One region of the Serratia ureilytica genome, then DNA from elsewhere that is predicted to be linked to it. Evidence: predicted binding sites of a transcription regulator. Region 1 holds the regulator's gene; the other holds the start of a gene.
What was found. Region 1 encodes LexA, which represses DNA repair genes until DNA is damaged. Its sites were predicted from a motif close to TNCTGTATGTACATACAGNA; they were not measured.

Region 1 (9,214 bases):
AGGTGCGCGTTGAACCGCAGCGCGAATGCTTCGTCACGCGCGAGGCGCTGGGCGACGAGGCGAACCACCTGCCCGACAGCCCGCGCTACTGGCTGCGCGAAGTGGTGCTGCTGGGCGACGACCAGCCCTGGCTGCTGGGGCGCACGGTGATCCCGGAACATACGCTGACCGGCCCCGATCAGGCGTTGGTGGATCTGGGGACGCTGCCGCTCGGGCGCTATCTGTTCAGCAGCGGCGATCTGACCCGCGACTATATCCATATCGGCCGGCAGGACGCGCTGTGGGCGCGTCGTTCACGGCTGCGGCTGGCGGGCAAGCCGCTGCTGCTGACCGAACTGTTTTTACCGGCTTCGCCGCTGTATTCAGCGGTTCCCGCATAAGAGAGGAGAGCAAGACGTTGGAGGGAAGCGTGACTCAAAGTAAATGGCGGGCTTACAGCCATTTGATGCGCATTGATAAACCGATCGGCACGCTGTTGCTGCTATGGCCGACGCTGTGGGCGCTGTGGCTGGCCGGGAAAGGCGTGCCGCCGCTGTCGATTCTGGTGGTGTTCGTGCTCGGCGTGTTCCTGATGCGCGCCGCCGGCTGCGTGGTGAATGATTACGCCGATCGCGCGGTGGACGGCTACGTAAAGCGCACCGCCGGGCGGCCGATGCCGAGCGGCCGGGTGAGCGCGAAAGAGGCCAAGGTGCTGTTCGTGGTGCTGGTGCTGATCTCGTTCTGCCTGGTGTTGACGCTGAATGCGATGACCATCTGGCTGTCGCTGGCGGCGCTGGCGCTGGCCTGGGTGTATCCTTTTATGAAGCGGGTGACCAACCTGCCGCAGTTCGTGCTGGGCGCCGCGTTCGGCTGGGGCATTCCGATGGGCTATGCGGCGGTCAGCGAATCGCTGCCGCTCAGCTGCTGGCTGCTGCTGCTGGCGAACATCTGCTGGACGGTGGCCTACGACACGCTGTATGCGATGGTCGATCGCGACGATGATCTGAAAATAGGCATCAAGTCCACCGCTATCCTGTTCGGGCGTTATGACAAGCTGATCGTCGGGCTGTTGCAGTTCGCAACGCTGCTGCTGCTGGTGTGGGTCGGTTATCTGGCGCAGCTCGGCGGCGCGTTTTACTGGTCGCTGTTGCTGGCGGGCGCGCTGTTCATTCACCAGCAGAAGCAGATTGCCGGGCGCGAGCGCGAGGCCTGTTTCAAGGCCTTCCTGCAGAACAATTATGTCGGGCTGGTGGTGTTTATCGGCATCGCGCTCAGCTATCTGCCGGCGTAGCGGTTTCCTGCAGCAAGAAAAAAGGCACCCCTCGGGGTGCCTTTTTTGTTTTCGCGCCGGGCGAAATCACTCGTCTTTCTCTTCTTGCGCATCGGTTTGCGGCAGAGCGTTGGTCTCTTCCGGCATGTTGACGCTTTCGATAGTCAGCTTGATTTCCGGCGTGATCAGATCGCTCAGCATGTTGTACACCTCGAGGGTGTGCTCGCGGATCGCATCGCCGCTGTCGTTGATGTAGCCTTCTTCGCGCAGCGTCGCCACCAGGGTGGAGAACACCGCCTTGTCGAAGAATTCCGGCGCGTTGATGCCGTGCAGCACCGACAGACGCTGCGCCATGATGCGGCTCTCTTTCTCCAGCGCGCCGCGGTTGATGCTCGGGTTGGCGCTGAGGATCGACATAGTGATGGCGTAGCGTTGCAGGGTTTCGCGCACCCCGGCGGCCAGCAGCTGCAGCGGGCGAATGCGCGCCGGGTTCAGCACCAGCTCGTCGCCTTTGTCGCAGATCAGCTGTTGGCGGATCAGCTCGTCGATCATCGGCCGCAGCACGTCCGGCAGCTGCTCCTTGTCGTTATGCAGGAACAGCTCGGCTTTCAGCATCGGGTAAATCATGCCAATCTGGCGCAGCAGTTCGGCGCGCGATACCCGGCGATGATGCATGACGATGCTGGCGATCAGCGACGGCAACACCAGCAGGTGGTGGATGTTGTTGCGGTAATAGGTCATCAGCACCGCCTGCTCGCGCGGCAGAATGATGATGTCGCCGATGTTGTCCTTTTCCACCTCGAACTTGTTCATGTTCAGCGCGTGATCCAGCAGCTCGTCCGGCGTCTGCGTCGGTACGGTGACGTCATGCGCGTAAGGCGCGTTGCGCATCAGCTGCAGGTAGCACTCGAGCTGCTCGAGCAATTGTTCGCGGGTCAGCGAACGCTGGCGCGAGGCCAGCAGCGCGGTGGAACACAGGTTCATGGCGTTGGCCGCGGCGGCATTGTTAATGCGCACCATGATCTGGCCGGCGAGATCGTTGACCGTCGGCGTCAACCAGCTTGGGCGCTGAGCTTCGATCGGATCGATCGACTCGCGCCACTGCGGCACGTGCTGGTTGAGGTAAGCGGTCAACGGCAGCGGTTCGCCGAAGTTGACGTAACCCTGGCCCAGATTGCGCAGTTTGCGCAGGCCGCGCAGCATCTGCAACAGGCTCTCTTTTTCCTTGGTGGCGCCGCGCAGCTCTTTGGCGTAGGTGCCCACTTCCATCACATGCTCGTAGCCGATGTAGATCGGCACCAGCGTGATCGGACGGGCGCCGCCGCGCAGCATCGCCTGGATGGTCATCGACAGGGTGCCGGTTTTCGGTTCCAGCAGACGCCCGGTGCGGGAGCGGCCGCCTTCCACGAAGTATTCCACCGAGTAACCGCGGGTGAACAGCTCGCCGAGGTATTCGCGGAACACCGTCGAGTAAAGCTTGTTGCCCTTGAAGGTGCGGCGGATGAAGAACGCGCCCAGGCGACGGAAGATCGGGCCGGCCGGCCAGAAGTTGAGGTTGATGCCCGCGGCGATGTGCGGCGGCACCAGGCCCTGGTGATACAGCACGTAGGACAGCAGCAGATAGTCCATGTGGCTGCGGTGGCAGGGCACGTAGACGATCTCGTGGCCGTCCTGCGCCAGCTGGCGCACGCGCTCGGCGTTGGTGACGTTGATGCCCTGATACAGCCGGTTCCAGGTCCAGCTCAGCACGCGATCGGACAGACGCACGGTTTCGTAGGAGAAGTCGGCGGCGATCTCTTCCATCAACGCGATGGCGTTCTGCTGGGCCTTCTCGTGAGAGATCTTTTTGCTGCGCGCTTCGTCCTCGACCGCTTTTTCGATCGCTTTGGACGCCAACAGCTTGTTGAACAGATCCTGACGGGCCGGCAGGCTTGGGCCTACAGCGGCCAGGCGCTGACGCGAGAAGTGCATGCGCGCCACGCGCGCCAGTTTCTGCGCGATGGTTTTATCCGTGCCGTGTTCGGTGGCCATGCGGCGCAGCGAAACGGTGTTGGAGAAGCGCACGAAGCTGTCGCGGCCGAGCCACAGCACGGCGAAGAATTTTTGCACGCCGTTCAACAGACGCAGGTGCGGCGTGCCGTGGCCTTCGCGGCCCGGCGAGCGGCCGAACATGACCGAAACCGGCAGCATTTGAATGTCGAGATCCGGATTGCTGCGATGCAGATCCAGGTAGTCGTGGAACAGCTTTACCGACTCTTCTTTCGGGGTGTAGTAGCGGAACACGCGCGGGCCGTCGTGAATGAACACGTAGCTCGGCAGCACGGTGCCGTCGATCTCCAGCGCGTTGAGCGGATCGGGCAGATCCTGCGCCAGGCACTGGGTGCGCAGCGTCAGCAAATCCGCCTTGGAATTGTAAGGTAAAACATACAAAATCGGCCGTGAGGGATCCAACCCTAGCTCGGTAACCGGATCTGAAGGGATGACCTTACTTCTTACCAACAATTTAAGTGGTAAATTCAATATTTTATAATAAATTTTACGCCAACCTGACATAACAACGTGAAGCCTCTTGTTAGCAATGCGCCGCAAGCATACCAGAAACCGGGTAGCAGATCTGTGGTGTTCGAAAACCGAGAGCCGTCAGCGCGGACTGTTCTAGACTCTTTTTATTATGACCGACCTCTGAGAAAGGCACGAAAACATGGCAAACCAAGCAACCGGATTGACCCGCATCATCAAGGCCGCCGGCTATTCTTATAAAGGGCTTTCCGCCGCCTGGCAACACGAGGCGGCGTTCCGCCAGGAACTGGTGGTGACCCTCCTGGCTATCATACTGGCTGTCTGGCTGGACGTGGGTGCGATAGCGCGCATTTTATTGATCGGATCGGTGGCGCTGGTGATGATCGTCGAGATCCTGAACAGCGCGATCGAAGCGGTGGTGGATCGCATCGGCAGCGAACACCATGAGCTGTCCGGGCGGGCCAAGGACATGGGATCGGCGGCGGTGTCGCTGGCGATCGTACTCGCGCTGTTCGTTTGGGGCACGGTCTTGTGGCAGCATTTTGGCTGACGCAAAGCGCCTACTGACTGATTTTTATTTATTCTTCGGTTCCCAATCCGCGCTTACCTGTATATACTCACAGCAAGACTGTATAAACAAACAGGGGGCGGAATGAAAGCACTAACTACCAGACAGCAAGAGGTCTACGATCTGATTCGCGATCATATTTCGCAAACGGGCATGCCGCCGACGCGTGCCGAGATCGCGATGCGTCTGGGGTTCCGTTCGCCTAACGCCGCCGAAGAGCACCTGAAGGCGCTGGCACGCAAAGGCGTGATCGAAATCGTCTCCGGCGCGTCGCGCGGTATCCGCCTGCTGATGGAAGAAGAAGAAGGGCTGCCGCTGATCGGCCGCGTCGCCGCCGGCGAGCCGCTGCTGGCGCAGCAGCACATCGAAGGGCACTACCAGGTGGATCCATCCCTGTTCAAACCGAGCGCCGATTTCCTGTTGCGGGTGAACGGCATGTCGATGCGCGACATCGGCATTCTGGACGGCGATCTGCTGGCGGTGCACAAAACGCAAGACGTGCGCAACGGCCAGGTCGTGGTCGCGCGCATCGAAGACGAAGTGACGGTCAAACGCTTGAAAAAGCACGGCAACGTGGTTGAACTGCTGCCGGAGAACAACGAATTCCAACCGATCGTGGTCGATCTGCGCCAGCAGAATTTCACGATCGAAGGGCTGGCGGTCGGCGTGATCCGCAACGGCGACTGGATTTAATCGCCGCGCCATCACCGCCGCTCCCTGTATCAATCGCCCCTGTTTTGGGGCGTTTTTGTTTCTGACTTCGCCCTTCGTCACTCTGTCACAGGAACATCCCATCATGCGCCTGATTTCCGCCTTCACCAGCGACACCGATAAAGCCCTGTGGCGCCTCGCCCTGCCGATGATTTTCTCCAATATCACCGTGCCGCTGCTCGGGCTGGTGGACACCGCGGTGATCGGCCACCTCGACAGCCCGATCTATTTGGGAGGCGTGGCGATCGGCGCGGTGGCGACCAGCTTCCTGTTCATGCTGCTGCTGTTCCTGCGCATGAGCACCACCGGCCTCGCGGCGCAGGCGCTGGGAGCGAAGAACCCGCAGGCGCTGGCGCGCGCCTTTATGCAACCGCTGCTGCTGGCGCTGTTGGCCGGGGGGGCGATCGTCCTGTTGCGCTACCCGCTGATCGAACTGGCGCTGCGGATCGTCGGCGGCGATGGCGAGGTGCTGGAGCAGGCGCGGCGTTTTCTTGAGATCCGCTGGTTGAGCGCGCCGGCGGCGCTGGCCAACCTGGTGCTGCTGGGCTGGCTGCTCGGCGTGCAGTACGTGCGTGCGCCGGTGATCCTGCTGATCGTCGGCAACCTGCTGAACATCGTGCTGGATATTTGGCTGGTGATGGGCCTGGGTTGGAACGTGCGAGGGGCGGCGGCGGCCACCGCCATCGCCGAATATGCCACGCTATTGCTCGGCCTGTGGCTGGCGTGGCGGGTGATGCGTCTGCGCGGTATTACCCTGGCGATGTTGCGTCAGGCCTGGCGTGGCGATCTGCGTCGCCTGCTGGCGCTCAATCGCGACATCATGCTGCGTTCATTGTTGCTGCAGCTGTGCTTTGCGTCGCTGACCATTTTCGGCGCTCGCCTGGGGAGCGATGTGGTGGCGGTTAACGCGGTGTTGATGAACCTGCTGACGTTTACCGCCTATGCGCTCGACGGCTTCGCTTATGCGGTGGAGGCCCATTCCGGCCACGCCTACGGCGCTCGGGACGGCAGCCAACTGCGTAAGGTGTGGCACGCGGCCTGCAGGCAGGCGGGGCTGGTCGCGTTGGCCTTCGGCCTGGCGTATGCCGTTACCGGCCAGCAGATCGTGGCGGCGTTGACCTCTCTACCGGAGCTGCGCGCGTTGGCCGCCCACTATTTACCGTGGCAGGTCATTTTGCCGCTGGTCGGGGTGTGGTGCTATTTGCTGGATGGCATGTTTATCGGCGCCACGCGCGGCGCTGAGATGCGTAACAGCATGGCGGTGGCCGCGGCAGGGTACGGTCTGACGCTGTTCAGCGTGCCGTTGCTTGGCAACCACGGGCTTTGGCTGGCGCTGGCGGTGTTTCTGACGTTGCGTGGCGTGGCATTGGGCTGGATTTGGCACCGTCACCAGGTGCGCGGCAGCTGGTTTACTGCACATTAAACCGGACGTTTTGTTGGGTTAATGGTTAGTTTTTCTTATGATTTTGGTCATGTTTGCTTACATGTTTTCAGCCTTGGTTTGTTCGCGTTAGTTCGTTGTTTGTTAGCGTTTTTTGTTTTTATTTTGTTTGTTAATGGTTTTTTATTCTGTGTTTTGGCTTTTTTATTTCCATGTTTAACTAGAATGAATCATGTGGCTGGTAAATGAAGGGGAGCGGTGCTTCTTAAGGTGAAGGAAGCATCGGCCAGAAAAATTTCTGGTTAACCCCGACCGGCAACAGGGATCACTGATTCACCACAGGTTAACGGAGAGACTATGAATAAAGATCAAGCCGACGGTAACTGGAAGCAGCTGAAAGGCAAAGTGAAAGAGAAATGGGGCAAGCTGACCGATGACGATCTGACGGTCATCGAAGGGAAACGCGAACAGCTGGTCGGCAAAATTCAGGAGCGCTACGGTTACCAGAAAGAGGCGGCCGAAAAAGAGGTGAAGGCCTGGGAAGATCACACCAAACACCGCTGGTAACACGCAGGGCCGCCACTGACGGCGGCCGGCAACAGCGCAGGCCGGCGTCGCTCCATCCTCTGGCGCCCCGGCCGCAGGTACAGGGAAGTACCTGACTTCGTCTTACTTCTTCTTGATGGCGATGCTGTGATCGTGTTCGGCGCAGTCATGCTTGCTGTCACAAGCTTCAACTTCAACGCAACCGGCGCACAGACCGTGCGCTTCCACCACGCTGTGCCGCAGTGCAAATCCGGCTTCCTGTGCCAGCTTCTGCAGCGTTTCCTCCACGCCTTCGGTGGTGCGTTCGGTCACCTGGCCGCAGCGGTCGCAGATAAACAGCGCGGACGTATGCATCGGCTGTTCGAAATGGTGGCACAGCACGTAGCTGTTGGCCGATTCCACTCTATGGATAAACCCTTGCTCCAGCAGAAAATCCAGCGCGCGGTATACCGTCGGCGGCTTGGCCTGCGGTTCGGCGACGCGCAGCAGATCGAGCAGGTCATATGCGCTGATTGCACCGGGTTGCTGAGTCATCAGACGCAGCACTTCCAGCCGTTGCGGCGTCAATCGCACATTGCGTTGCTGGCAGAGGCGTTCAGCCTGCGCCAGCAGCTTTTCCTGGGTGGTTGAGTTCATCGCAAATATCCCGGTACGTAAAAAAGCCGATTTTACCATGATTACGGCGAATCGCCGAGAGTTGCCCCCTTTTCCCCTGATGATAGCGCAGGGAAAGTCGCGCCGATCGCGCTAAAAGAGAGATGCGTCACAACTTTTCCCCGCCGTCGGGCGGCAAATCAACGTTGCCGGTTTTAGCGCTGGAGAGCGGGGGGCGAGCGCGGTATAACGCCTTTTACCCGCGTGATGAGCAGGAGCCCTGTGTGATGACGGAAAGAGAGAAGCTGTTAAGCGGCCTGGAGTACAACAGCCGCGATGAAGAACTGATCGGGATGTACCATCGGGCGAGGGCGTTGATCAAAAGCTTGGGGGCGCTGGACTCGCATCAGGCGGACGAGAAAAACCGCCTGCTCGGCGAGCTGTTCGGCGCCTGGGGGGAAGCGAGCTGGATTGAAACGCCATTCTGGTGTGACTACGGGCAGCATGTCCGCATCGGTAAAAACTGCTTTATCAACGTCAACGCGGTGTTCCTCGACTGCAATACCATCACCATCGGCGACAACACGCTGATCGGCCCCAACGTGCAAATCTATACGCCGAGCCACCCGCTGAAGGCCGCAGAGCGCTTCACCGGCGATCCGGATTTCCCTTTCCGCACCTCGGCGCAGCCGGTGTCCATCGGCAACAACGTCTGGATCGGCGGCAACGTAGTGATCCTGCCGGGAGTGACTATCGGCGACGGCACCACCATCGGCGCGGGCAGCATCGTCACCGGCGACATCCCGGCCAACGTGCTGGCGCTGGGGCAGCCATGCCGGGTTATCCGCTCGTTGGAATAGGGCGTTATCGACGAGCAGGAGGCAAGGGGGCGGGATGGCGCTCTTTGCGGTGCGGGCCGTCGTTTGCCAACGGGCGGTCATCGGCCAATGCCAGACGTGCGGCCGCCAAACGGCTCATGACGGTGCCGATCGGCACCGCCAGCACTTTTGCGGCCTCCCGGTAAGACAGCCCTTCGACATACACCAGAAACAGCGCGTTGCGCTGGGCCGTCGGCAGCCGGCTGATGCGCCGCATCACTTCATGGAGCCAGACCGGCTGTTCGCCGTTGTCCGCATCGCCCAGCTCTTCCGCCGCCATGCAGCCTTGCCCCTGGCGAAGATGTTGGGCGCGAACTTCATTGAGCCAAATGGAGTGCAAGATGGAAAACAGCCAGCGATCCAGGTGTGAACCGGGGGTGAATTGCGCGGCGCGCTCCAGCGCACGCAGGCAAGTGGCCTGCACCAGATCGTCGGCGACATCCCGCCGGTGCGAGAGCACCAGCGCATAGCGCCACAGGCGGGAGAGATAGTGGCCGAGTTCATCGCGTATCGCATCGCCGCTGATAGTCACCTCCGCAGGCGCGTCAGATCACGATTCCGGGTGGCGGTCGATGGCCGCCGCCAAATCGCGGTACTCCTCGCACCCGGTGCCGCACAGCGACTGGATCACCTGCAGCTGTTGGCGAGCCAGATCGGGTCGGCCTTTCAGCATATAGGCTTCCCCCAGGTACTCGCGCACTTTGGGGTATTTCGGATCGAGGGCTACTGATTTTAAATAATAGCCGATCCCCTCATCGGTGCGGCCA
Region 2 (9,214 bases), 1.8 Mb from region 1:
GCAACCTGATGTTGAAAGCGCTGGATCACCTGAGCGTGCGCCCGCTGGAAGCGATCAACCTGGTGCGCAGCCTGTTGAAGGTGGACGCGGCGTTGATCCCGATGTCGGAACAGCCGGTGGATTTGATGGCGCACGATCACGAAGGCAACCATGTTTACGGTGAAGTGAATGTTGACCAACTGGCCCATATGCCGCAGGAGCTGATGCTGTCGCCCCCGGTCAACGCCACGCGCGAAGCGCTGGACGCCATCGCGCAGGCCGACGTGATCCTGATCGGACCGGGCAGTTTCCTCACCAGCCTGATGCCGCTGCTGCTGCTGGACGATCTCACCCAGGCGCTGCGCCGCAGCAGCGCCAGCATGATTTATATCGGCAACCTCGGCCGCGAGCTGAGCGTGGCCGCCGCGGCGCTGTCATTAAAGGATAAGCTGGCGCTGATGGAAGAGAAGATCGGCCGCCGGATGATCGATGCGCTGATCGTCAGCCCGGCGGTAGACACCAGTGAAGTGCAGGATCGGGTGGTGATTCAGCAACCGCTGGAAGCGAGCGACATCCCCTACCGCCACGATCGCCAGCTGCTGCGCCAGGCACTGGATCAAGCGCTGGTAGAGCTGGCCGACCGCCGTTGACCGAATTTAACCGTCTCGCCCGCGCAGCCAGGGATTATCGCTGGCTGGGGCGGGATGGCTGACCATATCGATATACAGATCTTCCACCTCTTTACGCGCCCAGGGCGTGCGACGCAAAAATTTCAGACTGGACTTGATGCTCGGATCGCTGCGGAAGCAGTTGATGCGAATGCGCGCGCCCAGCTCGGACCAACCGTAGTGATCCACCAGTTTATTCAGCAGTTGCTCCAGCGTCACGCCGTGCAGCGGGTCTTTAGACTGGTGTTGGCTCATGTTCGGTACTCTTCGTGGTCAAATCGGGCCGCACACCATAACAGCTTTGACGCGGCCGACAAGGAATTTTGACGCCCACAGCGCGGGCGCCGTCCAACGGTCAGGAAATCGCGATGAACTGCTCGCGCAGCTGGTGGATCTCGTCGCGCAACGCAGCCGCCTGCTCGAACTCCAGATTTTGCGCATGGGTATACATCTGCGCTTCCAGATCGCGGATTTTCTGATCCAGCGCTTTCGGCGTGAGGTTCTGCAGCTGAGCGCCGCTGTCCGCCGCCTTGCCCCTGCCTTTACCCTTGGCGCGGTTGACCGGCTGGCCAATCTGCAGAATGTCGCCGATCTTCTTGTTCAGCCCCTGCGGCACGATGCCGTTGGCTTCGTTGTAAGCCTGCTGCTTGGCGCGCCGCCGCTCGGTTTCACCGATCGCTTTGGCCATCGAATCGGTGATGCGATCGCCATACAGGATCGCCTTGCCGTTCAGGTTACGCGCCGCGCGGCCGATGGTCTGGATCAGCGAACGTTCGGAACGCAGGAAGCCTTCCTTGTCGGCGTCCAGAATCGCCACCAGCGACACCTCAGGCATGTCGAGCCCCTCACGCAGCAGGTTGATGCCCACCAGCACGTCAAACTCGCCCAGACGCAGGTCACGAATGATTTCGACGCGTTCCACGGTGTCGATATCCGAGTGCAGGTAGCGCACGCGCTCGCCATGCTCTTCCAGGTATTCGGTCAGGTCTTCCGCCATGCGTTTGGTCAGGGTGGTCACCAGCACGCGCTCGTTGATCGCCGCGCGTTTGCGGATCTCGGAGAGCAGATCGTCCACCTGAGTGGCGACCGGCCGCACTTCCACGATCGGATCCAGCAGCCCGGTCGGGCGCACCACCTGGTCGATCAGATCGCCGCCGGATTTCTCCAGCTCATATTTGCCCGGCGTGGCGGAGACATAGATGGTCTGCGGCGCCAGCGCCTCGAACTCCTCGAAGCGCAGCGGGCGGTTGTCCAGCGCCGACGGCAGGCGGAAACCGTACTCCACCAGCGTTTCCTTGCGCGCGCGGTCGCCCTTGAACATCGCGCCGATTTGCGGAATGGTGACGTGGGATTCGTCGACCACCAGCAGGCCGTCCGCCGGCAGGTAATCGAACAGCGTCGGCGGCGGCTCGCCCTCGGCGCGCCCGGAAAGGTAGCGCGAGTAGTTTTCGATGCCCGAGCAGTAACCCAGCTCGTTCATCATCTCCAGATCGAACTGGGTGCGCTGCGTCAGGCGCTGCTCTTCCAGCAGCTTGTTGTTGGCCAACAGCACCTTGCGGCGGTCCGCCAGATCGACCTTGATCTCTTCCATCGCCTGAATGATCCGCTCGCGCGGCGTCACGTAGTGCGACTTCGGGTAGATGGTAAAACGCGGCACCACCTGCTCAATCTGCCCGGTCAGCGGATCGAACAGCGACAGCCGCTCCACTTCGTCGTCGAACAGCTCGACGCGCAGCGCCAGCTCGTCCGATTCCGCCGGGAAGATGTCGATCACCTCACCGCGCACGCGGAAGGTGGCGCGCTGGAAAGCCTGATCGTTGCGAGAATACTGCAGCTCCGCCAGCCGGCGCAAAATGGAGCGCTGATCGATGATCATGCCCTTGGTCAGATGCAGCATCATCTTCAGGTAAAGATCCGGATCGCCCAGGCCGTAGATCGCCGACACCGACGCCACCACCACCACGTCGCGCCGCTCCAGCAGCGCCTTGGTGGCGGAAAGGCGCATCTGCTCGATGTGCTCATTCACCGAAGCGTCTTTTTCAATGAAGGTGTCGGAGCTGGGCACGTAGGCTTCCGGCTGGTAGTAGTCGTAGTAAGAGACGAAGTACTCCACCGCATTCTCCGGGAAAAACTCTTTCATCTCGCCGTACAGCTGCGCCGCCAACGTCTTGTTCGGCGCCAGCACCATGGTCGGCCGATTCAGATCGGCTATCACGTTGGCGATGGTGAACGTTTTGCCCGAGCCGGTTACCCCCAGCAGCGTCTGGTGCGCCAGGCCGTCTTCCAACCCCTCTTCCAGTTTGCGGATGGCTTCCGGCTGATCGCCGGCCGGTTTGAAATCAGAATGCAGTTTGAAAAGTTTACTCATTGCTCGGCTACCCTGTGGAGATGCGCGCGCTCAGGCGGCCAGCCGGCTCTGCGCCGGACGTGGCCCCTAATTATGGAAAGTGTCGGCGATTTGCGCCAGTGCCCATGATACTGGATATAAAACCAGCTTCAAGCGGATTCGTCGCTGCGCGCGGCAGCGCGGCAACGCCGTTGCACCGTGAGGTTACAGCGGGGTGACATTTTTATTGTCAATAACAGATTTATCCCCAGAACTTGCCGAAAATTAACTTATTGATAGCACCGCGGCGAAAAATCACACATAGAAACCCGATCAATGCCCTGGCGTCTTGATTTTAGTTAATTTATTGATAATTAATAGTTTTAATAAAAAGACGAGATTGCGGACAAAGCGAACAGAACCCGCGTCGGCTCTCGCTTTACAGCGTTTTTCTAAATCTAATGCACAAGGTTATCCACAGGAATAGTGGATAACTCTCACCGCCCCGCCCGTGGCGGGAGTTACAGAAAGAAAGCTTTTCGCCCTTTACACTCGCCAAAATGGCTTTTTTAGTTATTTTTTCATAAAAATATCGCTTTGTTTATGCCGATTAATACTAAAAATCCCCATTGCCAAAATCGCATTGCCCCCTTTCACGCCGATCGCGCTTGACGGCGGCGCAACGCCTTGCACCACGCCCACGCCGGAGAGCACCACAAGAGTGCAAAAAACGTCCGGGTTAACTTCCCGGCGTATTTTCAGGCCGCCGCGGCAGAGCGCGTCGGGCCTGACAGGCGGTTAACAAAGCGATAACACTCCCCCTTTTCGGCCAGTGGCAAAACTGGCCTGGGAGTTGCTTTATCTTCCCGCGTGCGAACGAGGCGCGACAGCATAATGCGCTGCCGAATGCGGCGTGCAACCGCCGCCTGGCTATGCCTCGTAAAAGCGCGAGAACGACACCAAGTCGTCATAAACGTCGTTTTTCACGACATATTGACTGTCTTTCCGTCCACCGCAGACATTGCTCAGGTGAATCGGAGGGACGGCATTTTGTTCCGGACATTGCCACACTCGGGAAATCAACCGCCAATGCGGCCTTTGCAGCACCCCACCAACGAGTGGAACGGGCGCCTATGTCTATGAGGAGAATGCCACATGCTGAGTCTGAGATCGGTCAATCAATTTTACGGGCAAAATCATACCCTGTGGGACATCAACCTGGAGCTGCCGCGCGGCCAGTGCACCGTGCTGCTCGGGCGCAACGGCGTGGGCAAGACCACGCTGGTCAACTGCATCATGGGGCATTTGCCGGTGGTGAGCGGCAGCATGACCTGGCAGCCGGCGGATCAGCCGCCGCAAAACCTGCTGCTGCAACCGATGGAGCGCCGCGCCGCACTCGGCATCAGCCACGTCCCGCAAGGGCGGCAACTCTTCTCGCAGCTGAGCGTGGAAGAGAATCTGCAAGTGGCGCAGATGGCCGTGCGCGGCGCCCCTTACCGCATTCCGCCGCTGATCTACAGCCTGTTTCCCAATTTGCGCCAGATGCGCACTCGCCGCGCCGGCGATCTGTGCGAAGGCGCTCAGCGCCAGTTGGCGATTGGTCGTGCGCTGGCGCAGGAGCCGGCGCTGCTGATCCTCGACGAACCGACGACGGGCGTACCGCCCTCGATCGCCGCCGACATCGGCAACGTGATCCGCAGGCTCAACTATGAGTTGGGCATGACCATTTTGCTGGTAGAGCATCAGCTGCCGTTCGTGCGCCAGGTGGCGGATCGTTTTTGTCTGCTCGATAGCGGGCGCACCGTGGCGCACGGCGCGCTGGCGCAGCTGGATGAGGCGCTGATCGGCGCCGGGCTGGCGGAGTGAGTGCTCGGGTTAGCGATTAGGTTGCTGTTGTATCAGTCACGGCCAGTCTGCGCCCAATAGGCATGGGCCGGCCATCTTTTCATACTCGATAGGGGTCACACCGACACCATAATATCGAGGGATGTAAGCATGACAGACAACAACGCGGCATTTATTCAATACGCGGATTTGCGCAACAAAAACTGGAGCCTGCAGGAACGTCTTAATATTGAAGGCATTTACGTCAGTTCGCGCGACGAACTGGTCGGCGCACAAGACTTTATCATCAAAACGTTAAAACGCCCTGCGATTGTCAGATTCGCCGCGCCTTTTGCCCTTTGGACGGCGCCTAAAACCGATATCAATGTCGGATTCGTCTATATCGACGGCAACGGCGTCAACGTCACTACCGAGATCCCCAACGGCACGGAAAGCGACCATAACTATTTCCTGCGCTGCTATACCAGCAACGGCGCGCTGGATAGCAACGTTCCTATTCGCCCGGCGCCTATCATGAAAGATTTCACCGTAAAGGGCATCGGCGCCAGGATTAACAACAGCAAAGATGAAACGACGATCGAATACACCTATATCGACGGCGTCCGTTTCGATTCGCCTGAAGGCCCGCTGGGCAACTTTTCCGTCAATAACGTCTATATTTCCGGCTTCTACTACGGCCTGTACTACGGTACCAATGCCTATATCGCCCACCACTACGCCTGTGAAGTCATTCGCTGTTTTGAGTGCCTGCATATGCCTTCAACGAACAGCGGCGCCCAAAACTTCGGTGAAGGCATCAACTTCTTCGGTGGCACCCTCGGCAATTCCCAGGGGCTGGCCGTTCGCAACGCTAACCCCAACGGCGCCTTCCGCCTGTTCGGCACTTCGATCGACTATGCCGGCTCGATTGCCGACGTTGAGGCCGGTAGCATTGAATTGCATGGCTGCCATATGGAATTCAACAACGGTAATAGTCCGCTCACGGAAATTCCCTTCTGTTGCAGCGCCAATCAAAATGCATCGCTGTTGATTCACGGCGGCGAAATCATCGTCGCCGGCGGCCGACTGGCGCAAGCGTCGCTGTTTTACGCCGAGGCCGGCAGTAGCGGGATTATCGTCGACAGCGTGAAGTTCTATGGCGTACGAACCGCCAGCGGCCGCTATTTCAGCGGTACCGGCGACTTTGTCATCGTCAATAGCCGACTGGATGGCGGTGGGGGTGGCGCCGGGATCCAGACGCTGGTCGGCGCCGTGAATAACAAGTTAAAAGACGGTGAGTTCGCCTTTTCCGCTAAGCCGTTTGGCTGGGAAGTGACAGGCGGCACGATCAGCGAGCCCTTTACCTCAGACGCAGTGACTATCAGTATCGAAGCCGGCGTGGGCGTCAACGGCAGCAATGCCCTGAAAGTGACCAAGTTGGGCAACGCCAATACCAACGCCGGAGTGAGAGTGATCGTGCCCGCCGCGCAATATGAGCAGCTGGGCGCCTGTTTTACCCTGAAAACGGTCAACGGCGGTACCGGCAATCTGTTCGCGACGCTGCAATATGCCTGTATCCAGGACCATGCGGACAACGGCGTCTCGCTCGTCGCCAAAGCCGCGCCGGCAGCCTGGGACGCCGCCTTGAAAGCCGATGCTTACGCCGAGTACACCGAATATCGTTTCAACGCCAATCGACGAAAAGTCCCGGTCTGGGCGACCCATGTCATCCTGACGTTCAACCTGTTTGCCCTGGCGAAAAATGGCGTGCTTTATCTCGATAACGCCTGTATTACCGCTATGTAAAAGCCAACGCCGGGTCATAAGACCCGGCGTTGTGATTCATCAGCCAGAACCTCTCACTGCGCCAGCAAGCTGATATCCAGATACTGCCCCAGCGGCGCCCGTTCGGCCTGCGGCAGGTGCGGGATTTCGCCCAGCAGCGGCGCGGGCAGCATACGGCGCAGCGTAGCCAGGTATTCCTGATGCCGCCGCCCCGGCGGCGCCACGTCGTTGGCGATCCAACCGGCCAGCGTCAGCCCGGCCTGTTGCACCGCCTGGGCCGTCAGCACCGCGTGGTTGATGCAGCCCAGCTTGATGCCCACCACCAGGATCACCGGCAGTTGCTCTTGCCGCACCCAGTCGGCGAAGGTGTACTCCGCCGACAACGGGGTAAACCACCCGCCGGCCCCCTCGACCAGCACCCAGTCGGCGCGCTGCTCCAGCCGGCGCAGGCCGTCGGACAGCCGCGCCGCGTCGATCGGCCGGCCTTCATCGGCGCTGACGATATGCGGCGAGGTCGGTTCGGCAAATACGTAAGGGTTCACTTCGTCGTAATCCAGCGCCACGCCGCTGTTGGCCTGCAGCGCCAGCGCGTCGCCGTTGCGCAGCCCCTCGGCGGTCATCTCGCTGCCGGAGGCCACCGGCTTATAGCCGGCGCTGCGGTAGCCCGCCCGGTTGGCGGCCTGCAGCAAGGCGCTGCTGGCGACGGTTTTCCCCACTTCGGTGTCGGTGCCGGTCACGAACCAACGTTTACTCACGATAAATCACTCCATAAGCCAGATGATAGCTGAGCGGGAACTGCCCCTGCCGACACGGGTAAGCCGCCTGCAGCGCGGCGAGGCGGCCGCGCGACATCAGGCCGCCCTCGCGCCCCTGATGCAAATGCGTCGCCCCGATGCCCTTGAGCGAACGCATCAGCGTCATCACGTCCGGGTAGTTCAGGATACGCAACTCCGTCACCAGTTCGTGTCGATAGGCGGCGCAGGCGGTGCGGATCTGCGTCAACGGCAAAAAGGCGTTCACGTGACGTTCGCCGTCCACCTGTTGCCAGGCGTCCCCCAATTCCTGCAGCGAGCCCGCCGCCAGCGTGGAAAACAGGATCACGCCGCCGGGACGGGTCACGCGATACAGCTCTGCCAGCGCGGCAGGCAGATCGCTGCACCACTGCACCACCAGGCTGCTGAAACAGATGTCCATCGCCGCATCGGGCAGCGGCACCTGTTCGATATCGCCCAGCAGATAATGATGCGCCGCCTGCCGTTGGCGGGCGACCTCCAGCATGCCCGGCGCCAAATCGAGCGCGGTCACCCGTTTGCCGCGCTCACGCCACATACGGCTGAAATAGCCGGTGCCGCAGCCGGCGTCCAGCAGCTGTTCGCCCGGGTGGGAACTCCCCATCCCCAGTAAGCGCTCGCCAACGTCACGCTGCAGCTCGGCGGCGGCGTCGTAGCTGCCGGCCGCGCGGCTGAAGGCCGAGGCGACCGCCTGTTTGTTCACTGTGTCATTGGCTGACGTCATTCAGCACCTCCAGCAGGCGATCGATATCCTGCGGCTGATGCGCCGCCGTCAGGGTAATGCGCAGCCGCGCGCCGCCCGGCGGCACCGTCGGCGGGCGGATGGCGCTCACCCACAGGCCGCACTCGCGCAGGCGGGTCGCCAGATCGAGCGCGCGCTGATTATCCCCCACCAGCAGCGGCTGGATGGCGGTGTCGGAATCTGTCAGGGTCAGCGCCAGCGGCGCCGCGCCCTGGCGGAAACGCCGAATGTTGTCCTGCAGCCGGGCGCGCAGGTCATCGCCCTCTCGAATGCAGACCAGCGCCGCCTGCAGCGCGCAGGCCTGTGCCGGCGGCATCGCGGTGCTGTAGATCAGATGGCGGGCGAACTGCAGCAGATACTCGGCGGTCGCCTCATCGCACAGCACCGCCGCGCCGCTGACGCCGAACGCCTTGCCGAAGGTCGCCACCAGCAGTTCAGGGCGCACGCCCTGCTGCCAGCAGCTGCCGCGGCCTTGCTCACCGCGCACGCCGATGCCGTGGGCGTCGTCCACCATCAGCCAGGCGCCCGCCGCACGGGTTAAGCGATGCAGCTCTGCCAACGGCGCGCCGTCGCCATCCATGCTGAACACCCCTTCGGTGACCGCCAGCCGCTGCCCGTCGCAGGGTTTGGCCAGCAGATCCGCCAAGGCCTGCGGTTGATTGTGCTGGAACCGGCGCAGCTCGGCCGGCGACTGCGCCGCCGCCTCCAGCAGCGAGGCGTGGCTGAGACGATCGGCCAAAATGCGATCGCCCTTTTGCATCAACGCCGCCAGCACCGCCTGGTTGGCGGCGTAGCCGGAGATGAACAGCAGCGCGCGCGGATAGCCGAGCCACGCCGCCAGTTGCTCTTCCAGCGCCTGATGCGCTGCGCTAAAACCGGTCACGTGGCCCGAACCGCCGCTGCCGACGCCGTAACGCTGCGCGCCCTGCTGCCAGGCGGCGATCACCCGCGCATCCTGGCTCAAGCCCAGGTAGTCGTTGCCCGAGAAGTTCAGATAGAGACGATCGCCGAGCCGGATCTGGCGGCCGTTGCCGCCCTCGGTGGTCTGTCGCCGGCGGTAGGCGGCGTTCAGGCGCCGCTCAGCCAGCGCCTGCTCGAT

Region 2: a site for LexA is predicted at 3,124-3,143, ahead of uvrB (excinuclease ABC subunit UvrB). Genes of this name have one in related genera too.

What each region holds. Positions count from the first base shown of each region.
Region 1 covers NZ_CP071320.1:416,937-426,150, forward strand. The annotation lists gene ubiC (chorismate lyase) at 1-380, shown strand, start outside; gene ubiA (4-hydroxybenzoate octaprenyltransferase) at 398-1,270, shown strand; gene plsB (glycerol-3-phosphate 1-O-acyltransferase PlsB) at 1,337-3,802, opposite strand; gene J0X03_RS01975 (diacylglycerol kinase) at 3,951-4,319, shown strand; gene lexA (transcriptional repressor LexA) at 4,422-5,030, shown strand; gene dinF (MATE family efflux transporter DinF) at 5,134-6,471, shown strand; gene J0X03_RS01990 (CsbD family protein) at 6,787-6,996, shown strand; gene zur (zinc uptake transcriptional repressor Zur) at 7,099-7,611, opposite strand; gene J0X03_RS02000 (sugar O-acetyltransferase) at 7,857-8,429, shown strand; gene J0X03_RS02005 (RNA polymerase sigma factor) at 8,434-8,979, opposite strand; gene J0X03_RS02010 (tetratricopeptide repeat protein) at 8,998-9,214, opposite strand, start outside.
Region 2 covers NZ_CP071320.1:3,683,972-3,693,185, forward strand. The annotation lists gene J0X03_RS17350 (gluconeogenesis factor YvcK family protein) at 1-629, shown strand, start outside; gene J0X03_RS17355 (VF530 family protein) at 636-902, opposite strand; gene uvrB (excinuclease ABC subunit UvrB) at 1,003-3,015, opposite strand; gene J0X03_RS24275 (hypothetical protein) at 3,547-3,675, opposite strand; gene J0X03_RS17365 (ATP-binding cassette domain-containing protein) at 4,129-4,839, shown strand; gene J0X03_RS17370 (hypothetical protein) at 4,969-6,603, shown strand; gene bioD (dethiobiotin synthase) at 6,657-7,337, opposite strand; gene bioC (malonyl-ACP O-methyltransferase BioC) at 7,330-8,097, opposite strand; gene bioF (8-amino-7-oxononanoate synthase) at 8,081-9,214, opposite strand, start outside.